DNA from 2 places in the Pseudomonas sp. 9.2(2024) genome. Region 2 is predicted to be linked to the other one. Evidence: riboswitches for the same ligand, from Rfam matches in the RefSeq annotation. Region 2 holds a riboswitch; the other holds the start of a gene.
What was found. Region 2 has a riboswitch for cobalamin ahead of ABFB52_RS16180 (CbtB domain-containing protein). Riboswitches for the same ligand answer to the same signal wherever they lie in the genome.
Positions count from the first base shown of each region.

Region 1: linked by a shared signal. The riboswitch ahead of cobO (cob(I)yrinic acid a,c-diamide adenosyltransferase) and the one ahead of ABFB52_RS16180 (CbtB domain-containing protein) in region 2 are both predicted to bind cobalamin.

Region 1 covers NZ_CP155585.1:2,076,839-2,092,198, forward strand. The annotation lists gene ABFB52_RS09360 (amidohydrolase family protein) at 1-605, shown strand, start outside; gene ABFB52_RS09365 (methyl-accepting chemotaxis protein) at 736-2,361, shown strand; gene ABFB52_RS09370 (DUF3108 domain-containing protein) at 2,415-3,128, opposite strand; gene purN (phosphoribosylglycinamide formyltransferase) at 3,137-3,787, opposite strand; gene purM (phosphoribosylformylglycinamidine cyclo-ligase) at 3,787-4,845, opposite strand; gene ABFB52_RS09385 (DUF2066 domain-containing protein) at 5,221-6,279, shown strand; gene ABFB52_RS09390 (AI-2E family transporter) at 6,315-7,388, shown strand; gene hda (DnaA regulatory inactivator Hda) at 7,599-8,303, shown strand; gene ABFB52_RS09400 (NlpC/P60 family protein) at 8,518-9,138, shown strand; gene ABFB52_RS09405 (C40 family peptidase) at 9,358-9,894, shown strand; gene ABFB52_RS09410 (sorbosone dehydrogenase family protein) at 9,959-11,272, opposite strand; gene ABFB52_RS09415 (hypothetical protein) at 11,338-11,922, opposite strand; cobalamin riboswitch at 12,089-12,315, shown strand; gene cobO (cob(I)yrinic acid a,c-diamide adenosyltransferase) at 12,396-13,007, shown strand; gene ABFB52_RS09425 (cobyrinate a,c-diamide synthase) at 13,004-14,299, shown strand; gene bluB (5,6-dimethylbenzimidazole synthase) at 14,296-14,946, shown strand; gene cbiB (adenosylcobinamide-phosphate synthase CbiB) at 14,943-15,360, shown strand, end outside.
Region 2 covers NZ_CP155585.1:3,618,306-3,633,665, reverse strand. The annotation lists gene ABFB52_RS16220 (leucine-rich repeat domain-containing protein) at 1-3,926, shown strand, start outside; gene metH (methionine synthase) at 3,991-7,701, opposite strand; gene ABFB52_RS16210 (fatty acid cis/trans isomerase) at 7,860-10,154, shown strand; gene ABFB52_RS16205 (acyltransferase) at 10,214-11,215, shown strand; gene nfuA (Fe-S biogenesis protein NfuA) at 11,307-11,891, shown strand; gene cobM (precorrin-4 C(11)-methyltransferase) at 12,011-12,757, opposite strand; gene ABFB52_RS16190 (cobalamin biosynthesis protein) at 12,849-13,262, opposite strand; gene ABFB52_RS16185 (CbtA family protein) at 13,259-13,960, opposite strand; gene ABFB52_RS16180 (CbtB domain-containing protein) at 13,972-14,169, opposite strand; cobalamin riboswitch at 14,290-14,512, opposite strand.

The sequences.
Region 1 (15,360 bases), 1.5 Mb from region 2:
TCGGCGAGGTCTTCACCCGTCACGACGACCTTACCGCGCTGACCTCCGGCGACACGCCGCGCGCCAACAACGAAGCCATGACCCGCATCTATCACCTGGCCGCCGAACACGATCTGCCGGTGATGCTGCATTCCAACATCACCTCCAAGCGTGAGAAAAATCCGCTGTACCTGAAGGAAATCGAAGAGCCGCTGCGTAATCATCCGCACACCCGGTTTATCTGGGCGCATGCCGGCACCAGTGCTGAAATCCATCGTCATCAGACGCAGCTGGATTTTCTGCTGCCGACCCTTACCCGAATGCTGGAGGCGTATCCGAACCTGTTCATCGATCTGTCGTGGAGCCTGCTGACGCCTTATCTGCTGGACGAAAAGAGCCAGCCGCGAGCCGAGTGGGTGCAATTGGTGGAGCGCTATCCGGATCGCTTCATGATCGGTTCGGACGTGGTCGGGCGATTCAACAAACTCGGCAAGGAAATCCATGGTTTCAAGCCGTTTCTCGACGCCTTGCCTGAGGCGGTCGCGAAAAAAGTCGCACGGGACAACTTCCTGGGGATATTGCCGCGAACAGCGCTCAAGTCCGGCAAAACCGCGCTGAATCGTTAATGCTCCAGGTTCGAAGTATTAAGGCCTTTTGATATCACGTTTTGGTCTTACGCAATTTTCCAAAGGGCCGATACCTTCTAGAGCAACCAGCTGCAGGGTTGATGCAGCGCTTTTGGAAGGAACCAGAGCAATGAGTATCCGTAGTCTCAATATTGCGCCCCGAGCCGGGCTGGGTTTTGGCGTACTGGCGCTGATGGTGTTTGCCCTTGGCGCGTTTGCCCTGCTGCAGATGTCGAACATGCGCGCGCAATCCGACGAGGTCGACAATAACTGGCTGCCCAGCGTGATGGCGGTGGGCGAGATGAGCCAGGACATGTTGCGCCTGCGTGCGCTGACCATGCGCCTGTTGCTTAATCGCGATCCGCAGGCGCTGGATCAGAATGTGGCCAAGCTCAATGATCTGCGCGGTGTGCTGAGCGAAGCCCAACAACGTTACGACATCCTGATCGTATTGCCCGAAGAGCGCGCGCTGTTCGACCGCTTCAAGGTTGCCGAACACAAGTACCTGGAGTTTCAGGCGCAGGTGATGACGCTATCTGCTCAGGGACGAGTGGAGGAGGCGGCCGCCATTCTCAACGGGCAGATGAGCCCGTTGGCGGATGAGATTGCAGTGACCCTGCGTGAATTGGTCGAACTGAACAAGCACAACGCCAACCTCGCCACAGAGGCCGCACGGCTGGTGTTCACCAACTCGCGGGTGTGGGTCGGGGTGATGATCGGCATCACTGCGCTGATTACCATCGCGCTGGCGTTATTGCTGACCCGCAGCATCGTGCTGCCGCTGTCGCAATCGCTCAATGTGGCGGAAGTGGTGGCCGGCGGCGATCTGACCGGGGATATCAGCATTTCCGGCAAGGACGAGCCGGCGCGGCTGCTGCACGCGCTCAAGAGCATGCAGCACAACCTGCGTGACACCATCCGCCGGATCTCGGAGTCCTCCAGTCAACTGGCTTCGGCCTCGGAGGAGTTGAGCTGCGTCACCGAAGACGCCACGCGAGGGCTGCACCAGCAGAGTCTGGAAATTGAACAGGCGGCCACGGCGGTCAATCAGATGACCGCCGCGGTGGAGGAGGTGGCGAGCAATGCCGTCGCGACTTCCGAGGCTTCCCGTGAGTCTGATCGCATTGCCCAGCATGGTCGCGAGCAGGTCCAGCAGACGGTATCGTCCATCGAGTTGCTGGCGGACGATGTCACCGCCAATGCCGCGCAGGTGGAGGATCTGGCGCAGAAGGTCTACAGCATCAGCAAAGTACTGGATGTGATTCGCTCGATTGCCGAGCAGACCAATCTGCTGGCGTTGAACGCGGCGATCGAGGCTGCGCGGGCGGGGGATGCCGGGCGGGGTTTTGCGGTGGTGGCGGACGAAGTGCGGGCGCTGGCCCATCGCACTCAGCAGTCGACGCAGGAAATCGAACAGATGATCGGCGGCATCCAGCAGGGCACCGATTCGGCGGTCAGCTCGATGCAACAGAGCAATGTCCGGGCGCGCTCGACCCTGGAGTTGGCGAAGGCGGCTGGCGTGGCGCTGGAGGAAATTGCTTCGGCGTTCACCTTGATCAACGAGCGCAATCTGGTGATCGCCAGTGCGTCGGAAGAGCAGGCGGCCGTGGCGCGGGAAGTCGATCGCAATCTGATGAACATTCGTGACCTGGCGATGCAGACCTCGGCCGGGGCCAATCAGACCAGCGCTGCGAGTCAGGAGTTGTCGCGGCTGGCGGTGGATCTGAATAGCATGGTCGCCAAGTTCTCGGTTTGATCAGCGTTCGGCAGGCGAAAAAAAGCCCCGCGTTTGCGGGGCTTTTCGTTGAATCAGCTGCCTTTGACCGTCTTGCCGTTGACCGTGCCGTCGAGGAGCATGATGTTGTACTCCTTGCCGTCGGTTTCGACCTGTTGCAGGCGAACCAGCAGATAATCCCAGTCCTTGGCGAACCACAGGACGGTGATGCGCTTGCTTTGTGTCGGGTCGCGAACGCGCTCGACCTTGATCGCATCGATCTGGCCGGCCTTGGTTTCGACTTTTTCCGAACCCAGCACGCGGAAGTCGTAGGTATCGACTTCACCATCATCGACCACCTGATAGCTCATGCTTTTCTTGCCGGCGGCCACGTCATGCTGCAGCGCCAGTTGATAGGTGGATTTGTCGACCATGCCGCGGTTGAGCGGGATTTTCACCGCGTCGCCGCGGTCGGTGCCGGTCACCAGCTTGTTGGCCCAGTCGAAGTCCAGGTCAGCCTTTTTCGCCTTGCCCAGACCACCGCGTTCGAAGTGGTAGGACTGTGGCAGCAGGGTGTCCTTGTCCAGGGTCAGGGTGCTTTCCTCGGACAGGCTGGCAATCATCATCGAGGCCTTGAAGCTGAGCTTCCAGACGCCGTTGGCTTCCTTGGTCAGACTGCGTTCTGCAGTGCCGCTCATGGGCAACTGCTTCCAGTCGGCGGTGTAGCTGGCGGAGAACGGTTGAAGGTCTGCCGCCTGGGCAAAAGGCAGGGCGAGCAGAGCGCAAGCGAAGAGCAGGGCGCGACGCATAAAATCTCCTAGTTTCGAATCAAGTGACCGCTGGCCCCGAGTAGCTGGCCATCCAGTAAAGCACCTTGTTCGCCGAGGCTCAGCCGTCCTTCGGCGAACCAGCGTACGGCCATCGGGTAGATCAGGTGTTCCTGAACGTGAACCCGTTGCGCCAGACTTTGCGGCGAATCGTGCAACTCTACCGGTATTACTGCCTGTACGACCAGTGGTCCGCCATCGAGTTCCTCGGTGACGAAGTGCACGGAGCAGCCGTGTTCGGCGTCGCCGGCTTCCAGCGCGCGCTGATGCGTGTGTAACCCTTTGTATTTGGGTAGCAGCGACGGGTGGATGTTGAGCAGGCGACCCTGGTAGTGACGGACGAAGTCAGCGCTGAGAATGCGCATGAAGCCGGCCAATACCACGAGTTTGGGGTTGAATTCGTCGATCAGTTCGATCAGCGCGGTATCGAAGGCCTCGCGGCCCTCGAATCCCTTGTGATCCAGCGAGCGGGTGGCGATACCCGCGTCACTGGCGCGTTGCAGGCCGTAGGCGTCGGCGCGGTTGGAAATCACCGCAGCGATGCGGACCGGGCTGTCGCCGGTCCGCGTGCTGTCGATCAGGGCCTGCAAGTTACTGCCGGTGCCGGACAACAGCACCACGACATCACAGGTCTGGGACATCAGTGAGCCTTGAGGTTCTTCAGTTCGACCTGAGCCGCGCCTTCGGCAGCGACAGCGATCTGACCGATGACCCAAGGCTGCTCGCCGGCGTCACGCAGGGTGTTCAGGGCCACTTCAACGTGTTCCTGAGCCACGCAGATCACCATGCCCACGCCGCAGTTCAGCACGCGGTGCATTTCGGTTTCGTCGACGTTGCCTTTCTCTTGCAGCCAGTCGAAGACGGCCGGGCGGTTCCAGCTGGCCACGTCAACCACGGCTTGAGCGCCTTTTGGCAGAACGCGCGGGATGTTGTCCAGCAGGCCGCCACCGGTGATGTGGGCCATGGCCTTGACGGCGCCGGTGTCCTTGATCAGCTTGAGCAGCGGCTTCACGTAGATGCGGGTCGGGGCCATCAGCAGTTCGGTCAGTGGCTTGCCGTCGAGCTGAACGGTTTCGATGTCGGCACCGGACACTTCGATGATCTTGCGGATCAGCGAGTAGCCGTTGGAGTGCGGACCGGACGATGGCAGGGCGATCAGGGCGTCACCGGTGGCGACTTTCGAGCCGTCGATGATTTCGGCTTTTTCCACGACACCGACGCAGAAACCGGCCAAGTCGTAGTCTTCGCCTTCGTACATGCCAGGCATTTCAGCGGTTTCGCCGCCGACCAGCGAGCAGCCAGCCAGTTCGCAGCCTGCACCGATACCGGTGACCACAGTGGCGGCCACGTCGACGTTCAGCTTGCCGGTGGCGTAGTAGTCGAGGAAGAACAGCGGCTCGGCGCCGCACACCACCAGATCGTTGACGCACATGGCGACCAGGTCCTGGCCGATGCTGTCGTGCTTGTTCAGGTTAAGCGCCAGGCGCAGCTTGGTGCCCACGCCGTCAGTACCGGAAACCAGCACCGGCTGTTTGTAACCGGCCGGGATCTCGCAGAGGGCGCCGAAACCGCCCAGGCCGCCCATGACTTCCGGGCGCGCAGTGCGCTTGGCGACGCTCTTGATGCGTTCGACCAATGCTTCACCGGCGTCGATGTCTACACCGGCGTCCTTGTAGCTCAGGGAGGGTTGCTTGCTCATGATCCAGGCCTTTAGGGGAGGGGATTCAGGGGTAACGACCGAGTTCAGCGGGAACGCCGAATCCGACAGGGGCGATTGCCTCACGCGAAGTTCGGGGTGCCCGGCTGTTGCCGGTCTGCGAAGGCGCGCGATTTTATCAGGCTTGAGGGGCAGCGGCCATCCTCACGCCGACGGGCAGGGGCATATCGGTGGAAAAATTTTGCAATTGACGCTGTGGGCGACATCACGGGTGCCTGTATAAGGAACCGTCTATCGTTAGGACTGTGCAAAAACTTACCGACCGCGTGTGAATGTTTTGCGACGGCCTGTGGTCACAGGCTTGCCACAACGGTGCACGCGGCCTGTTCCAGCCGCTCTTGTCGACGGGAATTCTCCATGCGTTTTTGTAAATGGCTGTTAGTAGGTGGCTTGTCTCTGATCAGCCTGGCGAGCCAGGCCGAAAATCTCAAAGGTCTTTATCAGGTACGCGAACCGGTCACGGGTCAGTCGCCGGAGGAGCGTGATCGCGCGACCCAGGCTGCGCTGGATACGCTGGTGCTGCGGCTGACCGGCGACCCGAAAGCCCCGCAGAACCCGGGGCTGGCGACGGTTCGCAAGGATCCACAGCAGATCATCAGTCAGTTCGGTTTCGATGCCGGGCCGCCGGAAGTGCTGAAAGTCGATTTCGATCCGGGAACCACCGAGCAGGCGTTGCGCCGCGCCGGGCTGGCGCTGTGGGGTGCCAACCGGCCCTCGATCCTGAGCTGGTGGCTGAACGATTCGACCGAGGGTTCGAGTCTGGTGGGTGACGGTCAGGCCAGTGCCGCACCGTTGCGCCGCGCGGCCCAGCACCGTGGTTTGCCGTTGCGCCTGCCGCTGGCGGACTTGAGCGAGCAATTGGTCGCCACGGCGCCAGCGCTCGAGGGAGCCGACCCGGCGCCGCTGCGCAACGCTTCCGAGCGCTACAACGCTGACGCCTTGCTCGCCGTGCATGCTCGCGAAGAAAGCGGGCAGTGGCAGGCCAAATGGCAATTGTGGCTGGGCGACAAAAAAGAGGCGGGCAACGTGCAGGGCGCGGATCAGGCCGCGGTGGCCGATGCGGTGATGCTGGCGGTCACCGAACGTCTGGCGCCACGCTTTGTAGCCAAGCCCGGCGCGTCCGGCCAGCAGACCCTGGAAGTGCAGGGCATGAATCTGGAGCACTACGCGGCGCTGCTGCGGTTACTCGAACCGTTCGGCGTGCGTCTGCAGAGTGTCGATGCCGATCGCATCCTCTATCGGGTCAACGGCAGTGCCGATCAATTGCGAGCGCAATTGTCGCTGGCGAAGTTGCAGGAACTTCCGGCCGAGGCGCCGGCTCCGGTCGCTGCGCCTCAGCCTGCGGTCGCCGGGGCGCCGCCAGTTGCTGCGCCGACGCCGACACCGGCGGCGCCGTCCTTGCGGTTCCGCTGGTAGGTTTTCTTTCTTATATATAAGCAATGGAGTGTTACATGGCCGATACGCGGCGTTGGTTCTGGCTCGGTGGGGTGCTCCTGCTTTGCGCGTTTGTCTGGTTGCTGCATCCGATCCTCACGCCGTTTCTGGTGGCGCTGTTGCTCGCGTATCTGTTCGATCCGCTCGTTGATCGTCTGGAGCGCCTGGGGTTGTCCCGCACCTGGGGTGTGATCACGGTGTTCGCCTTGTTCACCCTGATCGTCACCGCGCTGTTGCTGGTGCTGGTGCCGATGCTCGCCAAGCAATTGCTGCGGCTGTATGAGCTGGCGCCGCAAATGCTCGACTGGTTGCAACACACCGCCGTGCCGTGGGCGCAATCGAAGCTGGGGCTGTCGGACGGCTTCTGGAAGTTCGACAAGGTCAAGGCCGCGATCAGCGAACACATGGGCCAGACCACCGACATCGTCGGTGTAGTGCTGAGTCAGGCGACGGCTTCGAGCCTGGCGCTGATCGGCTGGCTGGCGAATCTGGTGCTGATCCCGGTGGTGAGCTTTTACCTGCTGCGCGACTGGGACGTGATGATGGCCAAGATCCGCGGCCTGTTGCCCCGTGATCGCGAAGAGCGCGTGGTGGCGCTGGCGGGTGAATGCCATGAGGTGCTGGGCGCGTTCGTGCGCGGGCAGTTGCTGGTGATGCTGGCCTTGGGTGTGATCTATGCGGCCGGCCTGATGATTGTCGGGTTGGAACTGGGTCTGTTGATCGGTCTGATAGCAGGGCTGGCGGCGATCGTTCCGTACATGGGGTTCGTGATCGGTATTGGCGCCGCGCTGATTGCCGGGTTGTTCCAGTTCGGTGGCGATCTGTATCCGATGATCGGAATCGTCGCGGTGTTCATGGTCGGTCAGGCGCTGGAAGGCATGGTGCTGACGCCGTTGCTGGTGGGGGACCGGATCGGTCTGCATCCGGTGGCGGTGATCTTCGCGATTCTGGCCGGTGGCGAGCTGTTCGGCTTCACCGGTGTGCTGCTGGCATTGCCGGTGGCGGCGGTGATCATGGTGCTGGTGCGACACGTTCACGATCTGTACAAGGATTCCGACATCTATAGCGGGGTGGATGAGCCGGAGTTGTAATCGTGGCGCGCGGGCTGCCTGGTGGATTGCCGGGTTGGCCCGTCTCATGCAGGCCATGGCGCCAAAGAAACTGTCATAAAACCAGCACGTTAACGCAAACCTTTGATTTTGCTTGGGGTCTGTCGCATTGTGCGCTCCGCTTCACGGGTATAAACTTCGCTCACTTTACACAGAGGCCACTAACGGTTCCTTGGGAACTGTTCAGTCAGCATGAAACCGATTCAGCTGCCCCTAGGTGTGCGTCTGCGTGACGACGCCACCTTCATCAACTACTACCCAGGCGCCAATGCCGCTGCACTCGGCTATGTCGAGCGTCTATGCGAAGCCGACGCCGGCTGGACCGAAAGCCTGATCTATCTGTGGGGCAAGCACGGGGTAGGGCGCACGCATCTGTTGCAGGCCGCGTGCCTGCGCTTCGAGCAGATGGGGGAGCCGGCGGTGTACCTGCCGCTGGCCGAGTTGATGGATCGCGGCATCGAAATTCTCGACAACCTCGAACAGTACGAACTGGTCTGTCTGGATGACTTGCAGGTGATTGCCGGCAAGGCGGACTGGGAAGAGGCGATGTTTCATTTGTTCAACCGTTTGCGCGACAGCGGTCGGCGTCTGCTGATCGCCGCATCCACTTCACCGCGTGAACTGCCGATCAAACTCGCCGACCTGAAATCACGCCTGACCCTGGCGCTGATCTTCCAGATGCGTCCTCTCTCCGATGAAGACAAATTACGTGCCCTGCAATTGCGCGCATCCCGTCGCGGTCTGCACCTGACCGACGAAGTCGGGCATTTTATTTTGACTCGCGGTACCCGCAGCATGAGCGCGCTTTTCGATCTGCTGGAGCAGCTCGATCAGGCCTCTTTGCAGGCTCAGCGCAAGCTGACCATTCCCTTCCTGAAAGAAACCCTGGGCTGGTAAAACCGGGGCTTTCAGCCGGTTTCGGCATATTTCAGGCGCCAGAAAACCCGCTTTCCTGTGGGTTGCACAGGCCGCGTCTCGATTCAAATAGGCTTAAGCGCTTAGATGTTAACGAGAAACCGGGAAGTCACAAAAAGATCGATTGAATTTGCAAATGAGGCTGATAGCGGGCATAGTCTCGGCTTCTTTACAACTATCAGCCACGGTCGTGCCCATGCTAAAGCGCTTCGCACCCCTCGTGCCTCTCGCACTCGTCACCCTGTTGTTCGGTTGCGCTGCTCATTCACCTGTTAATCAAGAGCAGCAACAACAGGCTAAAAATTCTGCCACCGCCCAGTCTTCCGTTATTTACCAGGAAGAGCTGGACACCGAAAAAGAACTGGCCGACTTCAACGGCAAGAAGCCTTACCAGCTTCCGGTTCTGGCCGACAGCATCCTCGAACGCGGCATGTCCCTGATCGGTACCCGTTACCGTTTCGGCGGTACCTCTGAAGCCGGTTTCGATTGCAGCGGTTTCATCGGCTACCTGTTCCGCGAAGAAGCCGGCATGAACCTGCCGCGCTCCACCCGCGAAATGATCAACGTTGATGCGCCGCTGGTTTCGCGCAGCAACCTCGAGCCGGGCGACCTGCTGTTCTTCGCCACCAATGGTCGTCGCGGTCGTGTAAGCCACGCCGGGATCTACCTGGGCGACAACCAGTTCATCCATTCCAGCTCTCGTCGCAGCGGCGGTGTTCGCATCGACAGCCTGGGCGACAGCTACTGGAGCAAGACCTTCATCGAAGCCAAACGCGCTTTGGCGAACGCTCCAACCGTGGTTACCGCTCGCAAGTAATCACTCGATTGTCGCCACGCTCGTGGCGACAAAGCGGCCCTTCCGAGGCAATAGACTTAAACTTTACAAGGTGAAGTTAAAGTCTTACTTGAAGTTTGCCGCGTAGCCGCTAGAATCCTGTTCTATATTGATGGCAAACCGCCTGCGTCCCAACGCAGGCGGTTTTGTTTTCTGTCGAATCGGCAGTCAAAGCCTCAGCCAGATCAGGATGTTCTGCATATGACGATGTCGGCCCGCTTTGCCTTGATGTTCTTCGCAGCGCTGCTCAGCGGCTGCGCCAGCCGCACTCCGCCACCTGCGCCGGTGGTTCGTGCTCCGATCGTGTTCGGATCCTCTCAGACCTTTTCACCCGCTGCCGAAGACGTGCTGTTCCGCGCGCTCGGGCTGGTGGGCACACCTTATCGTTGGGGTGGCAATACACCGGACTCCGGGTTTGATTGCAGCGGCCTGATCGGCTTTGTCTACCGCGATGCCGCAGGCATCAGCCTGCCGCGTTCTACCCGCGAGATGATCGTCATGCAGGCGCCGAATGTCGGCAAGGAAGGGCTGCAGACTGGCGACCTGATTTTCTTCGCCACCAATGGCGGCTCACAGGTCAGCCATGCGGGGATCTACGTCGGGGAAGGGCGCTTCGTTCATGCGCCGGCCACCGGCGGCACGGTTAAGCTGGACAGCCTGTCGAAGGCGTATTGGCAGAAAGCCTATCTGAGCGCCAAGCGCGTTTTGCAGCCAGAGCATCTGGCGCATAACCCGTAACCCAGATACATAAAAACCCGTGGGAGCTGAATGGCTCCCACGGGTTTTTTATGCCGGCAACACACTAGCGGGTCGCTGACACCCGCCACACCTTGTTACCCACGTCATCGGCTACCAGCAATCCACCTTGTTGGTCGATCACTACGCCGACCGGGCGACCCAAAGCGTTCTCGTCCTTGTCGAGGAAACCTGTCAGCACGTCCACTGGCGTTCCGCTCGGCTTGCCGGCGGCAAACGGCACAAAGATCACCTTGTAACCGCTATGCGGCTTGCGGTTCCACGAGCCGTGCTGGCCGATGAATGCGCCTTCCTTGAACTGAGCCGGCAAGCGATTGCCTTCGGCGAAGGTCAGGCCCAGTGATGCAGTGTGCGGGCCAACGGCGTAGTCGGGAGCGATGGCCTTGGCCACCATGTCCGGCCGCTGTGGTTCCACGCGCACGTCGATGTGCTGGCCGTAGTAGCTGAACGGCCAGCCATAGAAGCCACCGTCCTTGACCGACGTGATGTAGTCCGGCACCAGGTCGCTGCCGATTTCGTCGCGCTCGTTCACGGCGGTCCACAGTGCGCCGGTTTGCGGCTCCCAGGCCAGGCCGTTGGGATTGCGGATGCCCGAAGCGAAAATCCGGTGGTTGCCGGTGGCGCGATCCACTTCCCAGATCGCCGCGCGGCCTTCTTCCTGATCGAGGCCGTTTTCGCCGACGTTGCTGTTCGAGCCGACGGTGACGTACAGCTTGCTGCCGTCTTTGCTGGCGATGACGTTTTTGGTCCAGTGATGGTTGAGCGTCCCGCCCGGCAGGTCGACGACCTTGATTGGCTGGCTCTTGATTTCGGTCGCGCCGGGCTCGTAGTTGAAGCGCAGCAGGCGATCGGTATCTGCCACGTACAGATCGTTGCCGACCAGGGTCATGCCGAACGGCGAGTTGAGGTTCTGCAGGAACACCGTGCGGGTCTCGGCCACGCCGTCATGATCGGCATCGCGCAGCAGGGTGATGCGGTTCGGACTGGGCACGCCGGCACCGGCACGCCCCATGACTTTTTTCATCACCCAGCCACGAATGCCCTTGCTGTCGTCCGGTTTTGGCGGGGCGTTGGTTTCTGCCACGAGTACATCGCCGTTCGGCAGTACGTAGAGCCAGCGCGGATGATCGAGATTTTCGGCGAAAGCCGCCACCTGAGTGCCTGCCGCTGCCGTCGGCTTCGCGCCGGCCGGCCAGCCAATGGCCGGGGCGATGTTCACCGTCGGGATCAGGGTCTTGTTCGGTTCGGGCAGTTTCGGTGACGGACCGGTGCCGTCGGAGACTTGCAGGCTGGAGGATTCACCACAGGCGGCGAGCCCTCCGGCGATCATGATGACGAAAACGAACTGGGGCTTGCGCATTGCTGATCTTCCCTATGAATGCATTCCTAAACATAGAGAAGCGCACAAGCCCGATGGTTCAACCCTCAGCCGTGGGCTTCCTTGAACAGCACGGCAATGCCGGGGTGATAGTTGCCGGCTTCGCTGCGCAATTTGCGGTAGGCGTAAGGAAAGTACCAGGCGACGGCGCAGGTGTGTTCCTTTTGCAGGTCGTCGACCATGTCCTGCAACTCTTCCGGGCTGGCGCTGTGCTGGGCTTTTTGCGGGGCCACGAACAGGCAGCCGAGTTTCAGGTCGCTGGCGTAGCTGATGCGCTTGGCGTCGCTGGTGATATCCGCCAGGGCCTGGGTCAGATTCAGACTGGTGACGCGCGGCCAGCGTTGGGTGGCCTGAATGAAGGCGCGATCTTCGGCGCCAGCGATAAACAGGTCGGCGCGAGCATTGCGCTCGCCTTCTTCGTTTTGTTTGCGGGTGGCGGTGTCGCGCAGGGTGACCAGTTCGGCCATCCAGGCAGCGGCCGAAAGCAGGCCGAGGTTGGCTTTTTCGTCGTGCCAATAAGGCGTGTCGTTGTCGCCGCGCACGGCGTTGTAGCGGTCGATACAGTCAAACCAGCGTTCCAGCACCGGGCGCAGGAATTCCAGCCGCGGATTGCTGATGATCATGCCTTGCATGGTGCTCTCCCTTGTTATTGTGATGTGCTCTCTGCAGTCAAAAAGCATGGCTCTTTGATATCACTGCTGGCAGTGTGGCACAAGATTGGCGTCAGTTAATTGATCGGCGGCAGTTATTCGCCGCACAAGCCCCTCTTCAATTGACGCTCCACCCCCAACCCTCTAACCTTCGCGGCTTGTTTCAGGTGCTCTGTGGCGCATGTCGACAGAGTGAAACAGGGAAGCCGGTGAGGCGGGTCTTCAAGCGATGAACCCTCACGATCCCGGCGCTGCCCCCGCAACGGTAAATGAGTAAAAGCTGCGTTTGATGCCACTGCGTAAAAGCGGGAAGGCGCGCAGCTAGGCCAACGCCGCTCATGAGCCCGGAGACCGGCCTGATCCATCCAGCGGCATCACGGTGGGCGATGCCAGGCTTGTTGCCGTCTATTCTTGTGCCTGCCCGCCGTTATCCAGCCTCAACGGAGAGCTCCCCCATGACTGATTCCCCCGAACGCGACGAGCGCCACCTGGCGCGCATGCAGCGCAAAAAAGCCGTGATCGACGAGCGCATCGCCAATTCGCCAGACGAATGCGGTCTGGTGCTGGTGCTGACCGGCAACGGCAAAGGCAAAAGCAGCTCGGCATTCGGCATGCTCGCGCGCGCCATGGGCCACGGCATGCAGTGCGGCGTGGTGCAGTTCATCAAGGGGCGCAACAGCACCGGCGAAGAACTGTTCTTCCGCCGCTTCCCCGAGCAAGTGCGTTTTCATGTGATGGGCGAGGGCTTCACCTGGGAAACCCAGGACCGCCAGCGCGACATCGCCGCCGCCGAAGCGGCCTGGGAAGTCTCCCGCGAACTGCTGCGTGATCCGTCGATCGGTCTGGTGGTGCTCGATGAACTGAACATCGCCCTCAAGCACGGTTACCTCGATCTGGATCAGGTGCTCAGCGATCTGCAAGCGCGTCCGCCGATGCAGCACGTGATCGTCACCGGCCGCGCTGCCAAGCCGGAAATGCTCGAGATGGGCGACACCGTCACCGAAATGGGCATGATCAAGCACGCCTTCCAGGCCGGCATCAAAGCGCAGAAAGGCGTCGAACTTTGAATCAACCACGTCACTGCCCGGCGGTACTGATCGCCGCACCGGCCTCCGGCCAGGGCAAGACCACCGTCACCGCCGCGCTGGCCCGTCTGCATCGCAATCAGGGGCGCAAGGTCCGCGTGTTCAAATGCGGCCCGGACTTTCTCGACCCGATGATCCTTGAGCGCGCCAGCGGTGCGCCGGTCTATCAACTGGACATGTGGATGGTCGGCGAGCAGGAGAGTCGTCGCCTGTTGTGGGAAGCCGCCGCTGAAGCCGATCTGATTCTGATCGAAGGCGTGATGGGCCTGTTCGATGGCACACCGTCGAGCGCCGACCTGGCCCGGCATTTCGGCGTGCCGGTACTCGGTGTGATTGACGGCACGGCCATGGCTCAGACCTTCGGCGCACTGGCCTTGGGTCTGGCGCGCTATCAGCCGGACCTGCCGTTTGCTGGCGTGCTGGCCAACCGCGTCGGCACCGTGCGTCATGCGCAATTGCTCGAAGGCAGCCTCACCGAAGGCCTGCGCTGGTACGGCGCATTGTCCCGGGAAACCGGGATCGAATTGCCAAGCCGCCATCTCGGTCTGGTGCAGGCCAGCGAACTGAATGACCTCGATGTGCGCCTCGACGCCGCCGCCGAAGCGCTGGCCGGCACTTGCGAGGTAGCGCTGCCACCGGCAGTGGAATTCGCCGCGCCAGAAGTTATTGAGACTGAAAAACTGCTTGAAGGTGTGCGAATTGCCGTCGCCCGCGACGAAGCCTTCGCTTTTACCTACGGCGCCAGTCTCGATCTGCTGCGGGCGATGGGTGCCGAGTTGAGTTTCTTCTCGCCGATCCGCGATACGCAATTGCCCGATGCCGACAGCTTGTACCTGCCCGGCGGATATCCGGAATTGCACCACGTTGCCTTGTCGCAGAACGCCGACATGCTCGAAGCGATCCGCGCGCATCACGCCGCTGGCAAACCGCTGCTTGCCGAATGTGGCGGCATGCTCTACCTGCTCGACTCGCTGACCGATGTCGAAGGCACCCGCGCTGATTTGGTCGGCTTGTTGAGTGGCGACGCCGTGATGCAAAAGCGCCTCGCCGCACTGGCGCTGCAAGAGGTCGACCTGCCGGAAGGCCTGCTGCGCGGCCACACCTATCACCATTCCCTGACCACCACCGAACTGACGCCGATTGCCCGTGGCCACAGCCCCAACGGCGGGCGCGGTGCCGAAGCGGTGTATCGGCAAGGACGGATGACCGCGTCGTACGTGCATTTTTACTTCCCGTCGAATCCGTCGGCGATTGCCGCACTGTTGGTGCCATGACCGACAACGCCTTCACTGACGCCGAGCGCGAAGCGGTCTACCGCGCCATCGCCGAACGCCGCGACATGCGCCACTTCAGCGGCGGCACGGTCGAGCCTGAACTGTTGCGCCGTTTGCTTGAAGCCGCGCATCAGGCGCCGAGTGTCGGCCTGATGCAGCCGTGGCGCTTCATCCGTATCAGCGACCGCGCGCTACGTGGCCAGATCCAGAACCTTGTTGAAGAGGAGCGCGTGCGCACCGCCGAAGCCCTCGGCGAGCGCAGTGACGAATTCATGAAGCTCAAGGTCGAAGGCATCAACGACTGCGCCGAAGTGTTGGTCGCGGCGTTGATGGACGATCGCGAGCGGCATATTTTCGGTCGTCGCACGCTGCCGGAAATGGACATGGCGTCGTTGTCCTGCGCAATCCAGAATCTCTGGCTCGCCGCGCGTGCCGAAGGCCTGGGCATGGGCTGGGTGTCGCTGTTCGAGCCACAGGCGCTGGCCGATCTGCTGAAACTGCCGGCCGGGGCCAAGCCGCTGGCGGTGCTTTGCCTGGGGCCGGTCAAGGAATTCTATCCGGCGCCGATGCTGGTACTCGAAGGGTGGGCGCAGGCGCGTCCGCTCAATGAGCTGCTGTATGAAAATTTTTGGGGAGTGAGTCAATGAGTGTGGCGTTGTTGAGTGTCGCCGCGGTTGCGCTGGATGCGCTGCTGGGTGAACCGAAACGCTGGCATCCGCTGGTGACGTTCGGCAATTTCGCCGGGCGCATCGAGCAACGTTTCAATAGCGCTGGTCGTGGTTGGCGCAGCCATGGCGTTACCGCGTGGGTGATCGCGGTGTTGCCGCTGACCCTGCTGGCTACGGCGTTTTCATGGGCGCCTTACGTGGGCTGGATCGTCGAGATTCTTGCGCTGTATTGCGCCCTCGGCATGCGCAGCCTGGGTGAGCACGTCGAGCCGGTGGCCAAGGCTTTGCGCGCCGATGATCTGGAAGAGGCGCGCAAGCGCGTGGGTTATCTGGTCAGCCGTCAGACCGATGAGCTGGACAGTACCGCCGTCGCCCGCGCCGCCACCGAATCGG
Region 2 (15,360 bases):
TCGAACGTCATCGCGAGCAACTGCTTGAAGATGCACGCAGTTACGCCGTGCCCGTGGAGGATGTCGATGCAAATGCTCGCAAGGCGCTGTTCGCGAAATTGCTGAACAGCGGCATGCTCGTGTTGAACACGGTTTCGATGCTTGTGCCCGTGCTGGGCGAAGTGATGATGGGGGTCATGGCTTGCCAGCTTCTGGAAGAGTCCATCGAGGGCGTGATCGAGGGGAGCGAAGGGGATCGACAGGCTGCCACCGCGCATCTGGTGGATATTGCAAGCAATCTGGCGTTGATCGCTTTGATGGGAGGCGTGGCAAAGGGGGCGGCCCGACTGAAGCCGGTCGATGCTGCCCCGGTTATCGAGGATCTGCATCCCGTCACGCGTCCTGATGGCCATGCGCGATTGAGAAAGTCCGATCTCGGAGGATATGAAAGCACGGTCCGCTTCGATCCAGGTGTCCGGCCCGATGCGTTGGGGCGTTACGAGATACAGGGCAGACACTTCATTCGGATCGAGGGCAAGACCTATGAGCAGGTGTATGACCGGGCGCTGGGGCGCTGGTGTATCAGGCACCCCGACAATCCGCATGCGTACCAGCCTGTCCTGACTCACAACGCGGCGGGAGCGTGGCGCCATACGCTCGAGAACCCGCTGAAATGGAGTCGGCAGACCTTGTTGCGGCGCATCGGACACATCACTGAAGCGTATACAGACGAACAACTTCTCACGATCGGTGAGATCAGCGGGGTCAGCGACAACGCGTTACGCAAGATGCACATGGATAATCTTTCGCCGCCTCCGGAACTCATGGATGCCTTGCGACTGTTCGATACTGATCGTGGTGTTGTGCAAGTCATCGAGCAATTGGCAGGCGATCTGGACATCGATCATCGCTATTTACACGCCTTGCCCTTGATCATCGAACTGCCGGGCTGGCCTGTCGGGCGCACTTTGAAGGTCTATGACACCCCCGACTTTACCGGGCCTTCCACCCGTTATGGTTCGGAACATCCAATGGAGGAGGTGGCGAATAAACCACCGATCCGGCTGAGCTGCAGCCATGTGCTCAATGGTGAGTTACCCGCCAGAATCCTGTCTGCCCTCGATGAGTCCGAGATATCCGCGTTATTCGGTGACAAGGAGGCGGGTGACCGGGTATGGCGACCTCAGGCTTTTCGGGATCTGCTGGCCGATTACGCCCGGACGAATCGTTCGACGCTGTTCGAAAGCCTGTACCAGGGCAGTGCCATCGCGGATCCCATGGTTGACAGGTTGCAGCGCGCTTACGCCGGACTCAGCGACGCCGCGGCGCAAGAGATTCTTCGCCACGTCAACGCTGACGACATGGCGATTTTGTACAGCACCGGGCGTATGCCGGACGCAATGCTGGAGGAGGCGCGATGGTATGCGCGGCGCGGTCGACTGGTTCGCGCGCTTGCCGGGCTGCACATGGAGCACATGATGTCGGCTGACACACGTCGTCTTGCCCTGCACACTTTGAGCAAGTTGCCTGGGTGGTCCGCTGATATGCAGCTCGATATCCGTGAGGGCCGCGTCGATGGCAGACAGATCGATTCCATCGGTCGCGAAACCGCGACTGTGCGAGGCAGCGTGGTCAAGAAGGGGCCGGTCTATCAGGCATTCAATGAACATGGTGTCGCGCTCAATGAGCTGCCGGTCTCGGGAAACGGTTTTTACGCTTCGGTCTTGCGCCTGCTGCCCGAGCCCTTTCGAAAGGCCCTCGGCTTGTCTGAAGCCGCCCGCGGGAGTGATCTTCAGCGAGCCATCACTGCTTACGCTATGGAGCATGCCGGCGATACGGCCACGATGCTAGCGCTGCACGGCCGCAGGACACTCAAGTTCAAGCCACCGCAGCGGATCAGAGAGCATCTGGTGGGTTACCACGCAAGCGGCGAAGGAGCGGTCGGGCTCTCCGGTCTGAACGCTTCGCTGGTCGTGAGATTGCTCAGCCTTTATCCGGATCTGAGCATTTCCAGGGCCAACGGCGTGCTCCTGAAGATGATTCGGACAGGCAAAAGCGATGCGCACATTCTTCAATTGCTGGAGGATCTGAGGCATCAATGGCTGGAACTTGAACAAACCCTGGACCATTGGGCCAATACCGGACCGAACCGGGCGCAAAAAGACCGGATCGCGACCCGCCTCAAAAGGTGCTGGCGAAAAAGGCCATTCGCCGAAGAAAACCCGACGTTGCGCCACCTGGATCTGGCCACTGATGAAGCATTGCCCGGTTTCTCGGCGGACTTCTCCCATGTCACGGTGATGCGACTTCAAGCGCCCCACGCCACCCTCGGACAGATGCGCGGATTCCTGCGCAATTTTCCCGAACTTGAATTCCTCGACCTCAGTGGCAACCACCTGGTCACCAACCCGATCCCTCGGGAGTGCTCTGCACGGCTGCTTGAGCTGGACCTTTCCGACAATCCCGTGAGTCGCCTGGATGTCACCGGGATGTGGCGTCTCGAATTGCTCGATTTGAAGGGGACGCGTCTTCAGGAATGGCCGCTCGGCGCTGACAATCTGCGCAACCTGAGATGGCTGGACCTGAGTAATACGTTGATTTCCGACATTCCACGGCAGGCCCTGGCCCGCGATGAGTGGGTGCTGAACATGAATCTGACAGGGACGCCACTGACCGATGACGCACGCTTGCAGTTGCGGGTCGCGCAGCAGCGATGCGAACTGGCGCTGGATCTGCCGCAGGGGTCGCTGGCGCAATTCATGCTCGAAGATGTGCCCGAGCAGGACAGTCGGCCGCTAGAGAACGGCACTCTGGTGGCTGGCCGGTTGATGCGTATACCCGCGCCAATACCATTCACGGATCATGTTCCGGCGTTTACCCGGCGTTTGCGCAGGGTGCATCCATCCCTGACCGAAGAAAAGGCCGAGGAAGTGGTCGAGGGTTTATTGCAGGACGCAAGCGTCGAACAGGTTAATGCGCGGATCGAAGACTGGAATCAGAGATTGGAGTCAATGACACGCCAGCTCAATGGCTGGATCTTTACGCGTCGATCAGGAAACACACTTTTTGGAGGGCACTGGTCGACGTCACAGGGTCGCCGGGAGGCCTCGCTCAGAATCATGGAGTGCTGGAGGAAGGGGCTGCTGGGGGCGGCGGCGCGTAGCGATCGAACGCTGGATCTGGCCAATATCTCCAGATTGGGAACACTGCCTCGACTGTCTCCAGAGTTTGCACACGTGGAAGGGCTTAGCCTGAGGGGGCTCGGTTTGAGCGGAGCAGACGTTCAAGAGTTTCTTCAGGCTTTTTCCCGGATACGCTGGGTGGATCTTGGTCTCAACGAGCTGAGTGCAGTGCCGTCGGTCATTGCTGGCATGGAGCGACTGGAAGAACTGGGGCTCATCGGTAACCGGTTCAACGATTTCCCGGCTCTTGTCGACGCATTGGGTCCCATGCCGCGGCTCAAATGGCTGAAGCTGAACTACAACCGTCTGACGGTTTTCAATGGAGTCACGGCCGAGCAATTACCGGCGTTGCGCTGGCTGGAGTTGAGCTTCAATCATATGAGGCAGTTCAACGGGCCTGTTAGCGCAACACTGGAAGTCCTTCATTTGAATGGCAATGACTTGCGCGAGTGGCCGGAAGGTGTGTTGCAGGCTGAGCGCCTGCTTTCGCTGAACCTGGAAGACAACCCGATAAGAGAGATTCCGCCAAGGGCGTTTGACGGAAACCACGACGTTTTGCTGGCGGGTACGCGAATGTCGCCCAACTGGCGTTCCTTGATGACGGACAGTCTGATTCGACTCAGGGCTCATCTCGACAGAGTGGGTGGTGAGCAGGTTTTGGGTATCAAGCGGGAGACGCTCGATTTTTGGCTTACCGATACCGAATTCGATCAGTTTGTTGGCTGGTCCGGCAGCGAGTCCGAACCTGGGGAGGAAGTCGGGTAACCCGAGCGTCACGGAGTCGAGCCCCTGTCTCAGTGCATCCGAGACAGGGGCTCTATTGCGTCAATCAGTTGTCGTAGCCGAGGTTCGGCGCCAGCCAGCGTTCGGTCAGGCTCAGTTCCTGGCCTTTGCGCGAGGTGTAGCTCTGCACCTGATCCTTGTCGATTTTGCCCACGGCAAAATACTGCGCCTGCGGATGGGCGAAGTACCAGCCGCTGACCGCTGCCGCCGGGAACATCGCGTAGTGCTCGGTGAGGAACACGCCGCTGCGACCGGCGCGCATTTCCTGGGCCTCAGGGTCGAGCAGGGCAAACAGCGTGGCCTTCTCGGTGTGATCCGGGCACGCCGGGTAGCCAGGGGCAGGGCGGATGCCGGAATACTGCTCTTTGATCAGCGCCTCGTTGTCGAGGACTTCATCCTTGGCGTAGCCCCAGTGCTCTTTACGCACCTGCTGGTGCAGCCACTCGGCGCAGGCTTCGGCCAGACGGTCGGCCAGGGCCTTGACCATGATCGAGTTGTAGTCGTCGCCAGCGTCCTGATAAGCCTTGGCCACTTCTTCGGCGCCGATGCCGGCGGTGGTGATGAAACCACCGACATAGTCGGTCACTTCGCTGTCCTTCGGCGCGACGAAGTCGGCCAGGGAGAAGTTCGGTTTGCCGTCGGTCTTGATGATTTGCTGACGCAGGTGATGCAGACGGGCCATAGGCTTGCCGTCATCGCCGTACAGCTCGATATCGTCGTCGTGCACCTGATTGGCCGGCCAGAAACCGAACACTGCACGGGCACTGATCAGCTTCTCGTCGATCAGCTTGGTCAACATCTCGCGGGCGTCCTTGTACAGCGAGGTCGCTGCTTCGCCTACCACTTCGTCTTCGAGGATGCGCGGGAACTTGCCGGCCAGATCCCAGGAGATGAAGAACGGCGTCCAGTCGATGTATTCGGCCAGTACGTTGAGGTCGATGTTGTCCAGCACGCGGGTGCCGGTGAAAGTCGGCTTGACCGGGGTGTAGGTGGCCCAGTCGAACTGCGGTTTTTTCGCGATCGCGGCGGCGTAGCTCAGGCGTTCGGTACGGGCGCTGCGGTTGGCGGTGCGTTCGCGGACGTCGATGTACTCTTCGCGGGTCTTCTGGACGAAACCGGCTTTCAGTTCCTTGGACAGCAGCTGTGTCGCCACGCCCACGGCGCGGGAGGCGTCGGTCACGTAGACCACCGCGTCGTTGCTGTACTTCGGCTCGATCTTCACCGCCGTGTGCGCCTTGGAGGTGGTCGCGCCGCCGATCATCAGCGGCAGGTGGAAGTCCTGGCGCTGCATCTCGCGGGCTACGTGGACCATTTCATCCAGCGAAGGAGTGATCAGGCCGGACAGGCCGATGATGTCGCATTTCTGCTCCTTGGCCACCTGCAGGATTTTCTCGGCCGGGACCATCACGCCGAGGTCGACGATGTCATAGCCGTTGCAACCCAGCACCACGCCGACGATGTTCTTGCCGATGTCGTGCACGTCGCCTTTCACGGTGGCCATCAGGATCTTGCCCTTGGCTTCCGGCTTGTCGCCTTTTTCCAGTTCGATGAACGGGATCAAGTGGGCCACGGCCTGTTTCATCACACGGGCGGATTTCACCACCTGTGGCAGGAACATTTTGCCGGCCCCGAACAGGTCGCCGACGATGTTCATGCCGGACATCAGCGGGCCTTCGATCACTTCGATCGGGCGCGCGAACGACTGACGGGATTCTTCGGTGTCTTCGACGATGTGGGTGGTGATGCCCTTGACCAGCGCATGCTCCAGACGTTTGTTGACGTCCCAGCTGCGCCATTCTTCGGTCTCGGCTTCCTTGACGCTGCCGTCGCCCTTGTACTTGTCGGCGATGGCGAGGAGGGCGTCGGTGCCTTCCGGCGTGCGGTTGAGGATCACGTCTTCAACGGCGTCGCGCAGTTCCTGCGGGATCTGGTCGTAGATCTCCAGCTGACCGGCGTTGACGATGCCCATCGTCAGACCGGCGCGGATCGCGTACAGCAGGAATACCGAGTGAATCGCCTCGCGCACCGGGTTGTTGCCACGGAACGAGAACGACACGTTGGACACACCGCCGGAGCTCAGGGCGTACGGCAGCTCGTCGCGGATGTAGGCACAGGCGTTGATGAAGTCCACAGCGTAGTTGTTGTGTTCTTCGATGCCGGTGGCTACGGCGAAGATGTTCGGGTCGAAGATGATGTCTTCCGGCGGGAAGCCGACTTCGTTGACCAGAATGTCGTAGGAGCGTTTGCAGATTTCTTTCTTGCGCGCTTCGGTATCGGCCTGGCCGGCTTCGTCGAACGCCATCACCACCACGGCGGCGCCGTAGCGCTTGCACAGTTTGGCGTGGTGGATGAACTGCTCGACGCCTTCTTTCATGCTGATCGAGTTGACGATGCCCTTGCCCTGAATGCACTTGAGGCCGGCTTCGATCACTTCCCACTTCGAGGAGTCGATCATGATCGGTACGCGGGAGATGTCCGGCTCGCCGGCAATCAGATTGAGGAAGGTCACCATGGCCTTCTTCGAATCGAGCATCCCCTCGTCCATGTTGATGTCGATCACCTGGGCGCCGGCCTCGACCTGTTGCAGGGCGACTTCCAGGGCTTCGGTGTAGTTGTCTTCACGGATCAGGCGGGCGAATTTTGCGGAACCGGTGATGTTGGTCCGCTCGCCGACGTTGACGAACAATGAGCTGCGATCAATGGTGAACGGTTCCAGACCCGACAGGCGGCAGGCCTTGGGAATGTCCGGAATCTGCCGTGGCGCGTAACCGGCGACAGCTTTGGCGATGGCTTCGATATGGCCCGGCGTGGTGCCGCAGCAACCGCCGACAATGTTGAGGAAACCGCTCTGGGCGAATTCTTCGATGACTTTGGCGGTGTCCACCGGCAGCTCGTCGTACTCGCCGAATTCGTTCGGCAGGCCGGCGTTCGGGTGCGCCGAAACGTGGGTGCTGGCCTTGTCCGACAGCTCTTCCAGGTACGGACGCAGTTCGCGGGCGCCGAGGGCGCAGTTCAGGCCCACCGAAATCGGCTTGGCGTGGGCCACGGAGTTCCAGAACGCTTCGGTGGTCTGGCCCGACAGGGTCCGGCCGGAGGCGTCGGTGATGGTGCCGGAGATCATGATCGGCAACTCGAAGCCCAGTTCTTCGAACACGCCTTGCACGGCGAAGATCGCGGCTTTGGCGTTGAGGGTGTCGAAGATGGTTTCGATCAGGATCAGGTCGGCGCCGCCCTCGATCAGGCCTTTGGTGGCCTCGGTGTAGTTTTCCACCAGCTCATCGAAGGTGACGTTGCGATAGCCCGGGTTGTTGACGTCCGGCGACAGCGAGCAGGTGCGGCTGGTCGGGCCGAGCACGCCGGCGACGAAACGCGGCTTGTCCGGGTTCTCGGCGGTCTTGGCGTCAGCGACCTTGCGCGCCAGTCGTGCGCCTTCTACGTTGAGTTCGTAGGCCAGTTCTTCCATGCCGTAGTCAGCCATGGAAATGCGGGTGGCGTTGAAGGTGTTGGTCTCGAGGATGTCGGCGCCGGCATCCAGGTAGGCTTTCTCGATACCGCCGATCACGTCAGGACGGGTAATGACCAGCAGGTCGTTGTTGCCCTTGACGTCGCTCGGCCAGTCGGCGAAGCGTTTGCCGCGATAATCCTGCTCTTCGAGCTTGTAGCTCTGGATCATCGTGCCCATGCCGCCGTCGAGAATCAGGATGCGCTCTTTGAGAGCTTGCTTGAGATCTTGAAGGCGAACGCTGCGATCGGACATTGGGACTACTCGAAAAAGACCATGACGAAGGGCCGGGATCATAACAAACCTGTGCGGTTTTAGAGCATGTCGAGCTTTTGCATGAATATCGCTCATGTTGGTACGGGCGTCATAACGGTAGAATCGCGGCGTTTTTCTTCAGGATCAGGATCAGGGACATGTCGTACCGCGTCATCAGCATTGCATTGCTGTTTTTAAGCTTTGGCGCGGCGGCGCAGAGTCCCGCTATTTCTTCTTCTATCTCCTACACCCGAGACATCCAGCCGATCTTCACCGAGAAGTGCGTGGCCTGCCATGCGTGCTACGACTCTGCCTGTCAGTTGAACCTGGGCAGCGGCGAAGGCGCGGCCCGTGGCGCGAGCAAGATGCCGGTCTACGATGGCGAACGCACCCAGGCGGCACCGACCACGCGGCTGTTCTACGACGCCTTCGGCAAACGCGCCTGGCAGCAAAAGGACTTTTATTCGGTACTCGACGCCCAAGGCAGTCAGGCCGCTCTGATGGCACGCATGCTGGAGTTGGGACACAAAACGCCGCTGACACCCAACGCCAAACTGCCGGAAGACATCGTGCTGGGCCTCAACCGCGAGAACCTGTGCGCGATGCCTGCCGAGTTTGACGGCTACGCCGGCGCCCATCCGAAAGAGGGCATGCCGCTGGCGGTGACCGGCCTGACCGATCAGCAATACCAGACGCTGCAACGCTGGCTGGCATCCGGCGCCCCTATCGACGAGCAAGGTCTGGCGCCGAGCACCAGGGAAGCGATGCAGATCGTCCAGTGGGAAAACCTGCTCAACCAGCCCGGCGCACGGGAAAGTCTGGTCGGGCGCTGGCTGTACGAGCACTGGTTCCTGGCGCACCTCTATTTCAAGGACGGCGAGCCGGGGCATTACTTCCAGTGGGTGCGTTCGCGCACGCCGACCGGCCAGCCGATCGATCTGATCGCCACGCGCCGCCCGAACGACGATCCGGGCACCCAGGTGTATTACCGCCTGTGGCCGGTGCAGGGCGTGATCGTGCACAAGACCCACATCACTTATCCGCTGAGCGCGGCGAAGATGGCGCGGGTCAAAAGCCTGTTCTACAACGGCAACTGGCAGGTCAATGCCTTGCCGGGCTATGGGCCGCAGAGCCGGGCCAACCCGTTCGCGACCTTCGAGGCGATCCCGGCGCAGGCGCGTTATCAGTTCATGCTCGATAACGCCGAATACTTCGTGCGCACCTTCATTCGCGGCCCGGTGTGCCGTGGGCAGATCGCGACCGACGTGATCCGCGACAACTTCTGGGCGCTGTTCCAGGCACCGGAACACGACCTGTACATCACCGACCCGAACTATCGCGGCCAGGCCACGCCGTTGCTGGCCATGCCGGGGCAGAACGACGATGTCGGCAGTGTCCTGAGCCTGTGGCACAACTACCGCAACAAGCGAAACCAGTACGAAGCCCTGCGCCGTGACAGCTACGCCGACCTGCCGGCGCCGAGCTGGTCGACCCTCTGGGCCGGCAACGACAACGCCTTGCTCAGCATCTTCCGCCACTTCGACAGCGCTTCGGTGACCAAAGGCTTGATCGGCGAAGTGCCGCAGACCATGTGGCTGTTCGACTATCCGCTGCTGGAGCGCACTTATTACCAGCTGGCGGTGAATTTCGATGTGTTCGGCAATGTCTCCCATCAGGCGCAAACGCGCCTGTATTTCGACCTGATCCGCAACGGCGCAGAACAGAACTTCCTGCGCCTGATGCCTGCCGATTCCCGCGAGAGTTACCTCGACGATTGGTACCAGAGCAGCGGCCAGTTCAAGATGTGGCTCGATTACGAAGCCATCGACGACGACAAGCCGACTGCGTTGAAACTCGACGAGAAAGACCCGAAACGCGATTTCGCCATGCAATTGCTGGCGCGTTACGGCGATCTCAACGCGCGTCCGGATCCGATCAACCGCTGCGAAGATGCCTATTGCTCACGCCCGAACATCGACCCGGCCCTGCAGAACGCCGAGCAGGCGCTGAGTCGCCTGACCTCGCGCCCGGCAGCGGGCCTGAAAGTGATCGATCAATTGCCGGAAGCGACGATGCTGCGGGTCGAAACCCGCAGCGGCAAACGCGAGGTCTACAGCCTGCTGCGCAACCGCGCCCACAGCAACGTGGCGTTCCTGCTCGGTGAATCCCTGCGTTATCAGCCGGGGCTGGACACGCTGACGATTTATCCGGGCGTGCTCAGCAGCTACCCGAATTTCATGTTCAACATCCCGGCGGATCAGGTGCCGGCGTTTGTCGACGCCATGGAAAGTGCAAGGGACGCGGCGCAGTTCGAGAAAATCGTCGAACGTTGGGGCATCCGCCGCAGCCATCCGCAGTTCTGGTTCTATTTCCATGACCTGAGCCAGTACATCCACGAAACCGATCCGGTGGAAGAGGGCGTGCTGGACATGAACCGGTACGAGAATCTTTGATCGTTTGAGCGATGGCGGTTGTCCCAATCCTGTGAAGTACGGGATCGGGAGCGCCATCGATGTTGATTTCAGTGCAGGCCCTGCGAGCGCTCGCCGCGTGGGCGGTGGTCTGCCATCACTTCATGCAGATTTTCTTCGATTTCGAGGCGCGCGGGCCAATAGGGCAGCTGTTCATCGACAAGGGCGCCGTGGGCGTCGATATCTTTTTCGTGATCAGCGGGCTGGTGATTTTCCTGTCCACCGAAGGCAAGGCACTGCCGCCGGCGCGGTTTCTGTTGTATCGACTGTTCCGTATTGTCCCGGCGTATTGGCTCTACACGGTGCTCATGGCGTTGCTGGTGGTGTTCGCCCGGCCGTTGCTGCCGGATCAGACGGTGGACTGGAGTCATTTGCTGCTGTCGTTGCTGTTTATCCCGACGGAAAACCCCGGCGGCTACGGGATCTATCCGACCCTGAATGTCGGCTGGACCCTGAATTACGAAATGCTGTTCTACGTGCTGTTCGCCTGGGCGCTGCTGTTCCGGCTGCAAGTACGTTTGCTGGTGGTTGCGGCGCTGCTGTTTGCGGTGTGTCAGGCCTGGACCGGGTTTGGCTGGGTCAGCGAGTTTTATCGCTCGGACATCGTTTATGAGTTCCTGCTGGGGATCGGCATCGGCATGCTTTACCGTCGCGGCTGGATCGGGCCGGCGCTTTGGCTGCCCTTATTGGGGATCGGCGCGGCGTTGCTGGCGATCTATCACCTGCCGCCGGAACCCCGATTGCTGAACTGGGGCGTGCCCAGTGCGGTGCTGGTCATGGCCAGTATGGCGCTGGAGCGGCATGTCGAGCGCAACAGGCTGCTCAAGCTGCTGGGTGACTGTTCGTACTCGGTGTATCTGATGCACGTGCTGGTGCTGTCGGCCGGCGGTTATCTGGCCCGACGCTACGGGATCAACCCGTATTTGATGTTTGTCGTCTGTGCGCTGGCCATCGCTATCGGTTCGTGGCTGAGCTACGAATGGGTGGAAAAACGCAGTTATCAATGGCTTAAAGCGCGGATTGACGGTGAACCTGGCACCTAGCCGATTTGCGAACTATTCCTACGTAAATACTAGGACTTTGTGCCGCGCGCCGATTGGCGTAAACTCCGCCTCAAGCCTGCGAGGAGTCTCCATGACCGCTATTACCATTACCGACGCCGCCCATGATTACCTGGCCGATCTGCTCTCCAAGCAGAACACCCCGGGCATCGGCATCCGCGTTTTCATCACCCAGCCTGGCACCCAGTACGCCGAAACCTGCATTGCCTACTGCAAGCCGGGCGAAGAGAAACCTGAAGACACGGCGCTGGGGCTGAAAAGCTTCACCGCTTACATCGACTCGTTTAGCGAAGCGTTTCTCGATGATGCCGTCGTCGACTACGCCACCGACCGCATGGGCGGCCAGCTGACCATCAAGGCGCCAAACGCCAAAGTCCCGATGGTCAACGCCGACAGCCCGATCAACGAGCGCATCAACTACTACCTGCAAACCGAAATCAACCCGGGGCTGGCCAGCCACGGCGGTCAGGTCAGCCTGATCGACGTCGTTGAAGACGGCATTGCCGTGCTGCAGTTCGGCGGCGGTTGCCAGGGCTGCGGCCAGGCGGACGTGACCCTGAAGGAAGGCATCGAGCGCACCCTGCTCGAGCGTATTCCGGAGCTCAAGGGCGTTCGCGACGTGACCGACCACACGCAGAAAGAAAACGCCTACTACTAAGGTGTTCGCTGCGGCATGAAAAACGGCGCCCCGTGAGCGCCGTTTTTTTATGCGTGAGATTCAATTGATCGTTCCCACGCTCTGCGTGGGAATGCAGCCGTGGACGCTCCGCGTCCCATTCACGGTCTGTACAGGTGCGCATGCCCCGCGCGATACAGCGACGACTCGCTAAAGTGATCGCTACCCAACACCCGCCCTACCAGAATCAACGCCGTACGCCGAAACCCCTTCGCCGCCACCTTCTCGGCAATATCTTCCAGCGTCCCTGTCACCCAGTCCTGATCCGGCCACGTCGCCCGGTGAATCACCGCGATCGGGCAATCCGTGCCGTAATGCGGCAGCAGTTCGGCAATGATCTTCTCCAGATGATTGACCCCCAGATGAATCGCCATGGTCGCCCCGTGCTGCGCCAGGTTGCCGAGCTCTTCGCCGGCAGGCATCGCGGTCTTGTCGGCATAACGGGTCAGAATCACGCTTTGCGAGATGTCCGGCAGGGTCAGTTCGGCGCCCAACAGCGCGGCGCACGCGGCGGTGGCGGTCACGCCGGGAATGATCTCGAACGGAATATCCAGCTCGCGCAAATAACGAATCTGCTCGCCAATGGCGCCATACAGACTCGGATCCCCCGAATGCACCCGCGCCACGTCCTGGCCCTTGGCATGGGCGGTCTTGATCAGGTCGATGATCTGTTCCAGGTGCAGCTCGGCGCTGTTGACCAGGGTTTCAGCGCAATGACCTTCCAGCACCGCCGTCGGCACCAGCGAACCTGCGTAGATGATCACCGGGCAACTGCGGATCAGCCGCTGGCCTTTGACAGTGATCAATTCCGGGTCGCCGGGGCCGGCGCCGATGAAGTAAACGGTCATCGTTGGATCCTGTAGAAAAGGGGCAGGGCGGTGCTTCACAAGCCTTTCAGATGAAGAATGCTCATGATCGAAAGCGGGGATTATCGGGATTTTACGCCGCGCCGGCCAATGCCAGAGTTGCCTGAGCGTACTTTTGCCGGGAAATCAGCAGTTTTGCCGGGCCGCTGATCAACTGTTCGGCGAGCGCCAGAGCAGCACTTTCCGCTACGCCGTAGCAACCGGTGCGTTCGAAGGCGATCTGCGAATGGTGACTCAAACGTTGCTGATAACTGGCCAGTTCCTCGCTGCTGAAATACAGCAACGGCAGCGCCAGTTGGGCGGCGAGTTCCTGCAAACCGGGTTCATCGCGCTTGAGGTCGATGCTGGCGAGCGCCTTGACCTTCTCAAGATCAATTCGATGCGCCTGCAACGCCTGATCAAGCAATGCACGCAGCGTGCTGGCCGGGCAGCCGCGCTGGCAGCCCAGGCCGACCACGAAGGTCGGCGCTGCGCTGTCATTGGTCATGCGTGGTACTGACCTTCGCTTTTGCGGCGGAACAACCAGGCGCTGATCAGGCCCAGGGCCAGCCAGAACGCGACGTTGGTCAGCTGCGAAGCGATTTTGAACTGGGCTTCGAGGGCTTCCGGGGCGAGCATCGAATGCACTTCCGGTTGCGGCGCGCCGATCACGTGCGGCACGGCAAGGATCGCCACGCCGAGGATCTTCATCAGCCAGTTACGGCTGAACGCGATCAAGGCCAGGCCGACAGCGGTGGAGGCCGCAGTGCCGATCCACCACATCTGCCGCGAGGCCAGATCCGCAGCGGCAGTGCCCGGCAGCTCAGGTGGCAGGCCCATGGTCGGGGCGAGCACGAAGGTCGCGTAACCGGCCAGGCCCCAGAGCAGGCCTTGCGAAGTCTTGGTCGGCGCACGCAGGGTGTACAGGCCCGCCAGCATCAGGGCGAAACCCACGGCAACCACCAGATTGCCGCCGGTGGTGGAGACCACGCGCTGCCAGCCGTCTTCCGGCTCCCAGGCTTCGGCATCGTGGGTGTGGGCGGCGGTGCCGGCGGCGTGTTCGTGAACTTCGGCAACCGGTTCGGCTTTCTCGAAGGTTTCGGCCTGCAAAATCAGCGGCGAAACCCAGAAGCTTTGCAGCAACGTCAGGAGCAGGGCGGCCAGAAGGCCGGTGAAACCTGCGGTCTGCGCAATACGCTTGATCATGTCGTCAGGTCTCAGTGGCACGGGAACGCGGCGCTGTGGCGGGTATCGTGGGCGGCGTTGTGTACCGCTTCGATGTGCGAGAAACCGGCGAAATACACAAGGCACGCACCGAGAATCGACGCGCAGACGGCGGCGGTCAGGCGTTGGCTCAGGGTGGTGGTGCTGGAGATCTTGTCCGAATTGCTGCCGGTGCTGCTGATGATCGACATGGCGCTTCCCTCTGGAGTGTCAGCGGGTGAATAGAGCGCATGAAAACCCCTGCGGCCGGGCACGCAGAGGTTCGAACAGCGCCCGCCCACCGCGGGTTTGTTATGTTCAGTAACGCAAGACGCGCACTGTGTGTTGCGGGCCGGTCTCCGGGCTCACGAGGGGTTGGCGTCTGGCCGACCTGCAAGCGTCACCTTCCCATGCCTGTGGGCACAGTGGATCTGACGCTTCGCTCGCTTACCGTTGCGGGGGCAGCACCGGACTGACATGGCTTTAGAGTAAAGCACATGATTCACCGGTTTCCCGTTTCACCCTGTGAAGGGCACCCGTAACAAGTTGTGTAGGAGACCATGGGTTGGGGAATTTAGTCAATTTTGTGGGCAGATCCGTTGCTGTGGTAACGGCCTCTTAGGGTTCCGCCCTTACGGCGGGTCACTTTTGGCAAACGCCCCAAAAGTAACCAAAAGGTCTCTAACCCTGACGTACGGCCCCTCGCTGAGGCTCGTGGTTCCTTCGCTCCGGGATTGATCCGGGGGCATCGCCTACGGTTTGCTTCGCTGCACCTCCTCTCGATGTGTTTGGCTTCGCCAAACGGTCGCTACGCTCCCACCCCCGGATCAATCCCTCCACTCAGCCTGCCGACGGGCCCTGCGATCAAAAGCGGTACTCGAGCTAACGCTCATCGTGTTGAGTGGTGAGGGGCGGGTGTTCGGCTTTGGTTTTTTGGTGGGTTTACCCCTCACCCCAGCCCTCTCCCCGAGGAGAGGGAGCCGATTTTTGTGCTTTTCAAAGCCTGAGGTCGACTCGGTATTGCACGTCGGCGTAGCTCCCGCAAGCACCTCGGTCAGTTCCCTCTCCCTCCGGGAGAGGGCTAGGGTGAGGGGGCTCTTGATCTGGCTTTTGCTCTAGCTCTGGCTCTGGCTCTAGCTTTTGATCTTTAGCCCCTTCGGCAGGCCGAGCGGAGGTGTCCATCAGGGGGTAGGCGCGCAGCGCCGTGCGGCGAAGCCGCATACATCGAGAGGAGGTGCAGCGAAGCAAACCGTAGGCGATGCCCCCTGATGGACACCGTAGCGAGGGAACACTGAGCCTAAGCGAAGTGCCGTACGCCGGGGCTCAGCCTTTTTGGTTACTTTTTCGGCGTTTGGAAAAAGTGACCCGCCGTAAGGGCGGAACCCTAAGAAGCCGTTACCGCA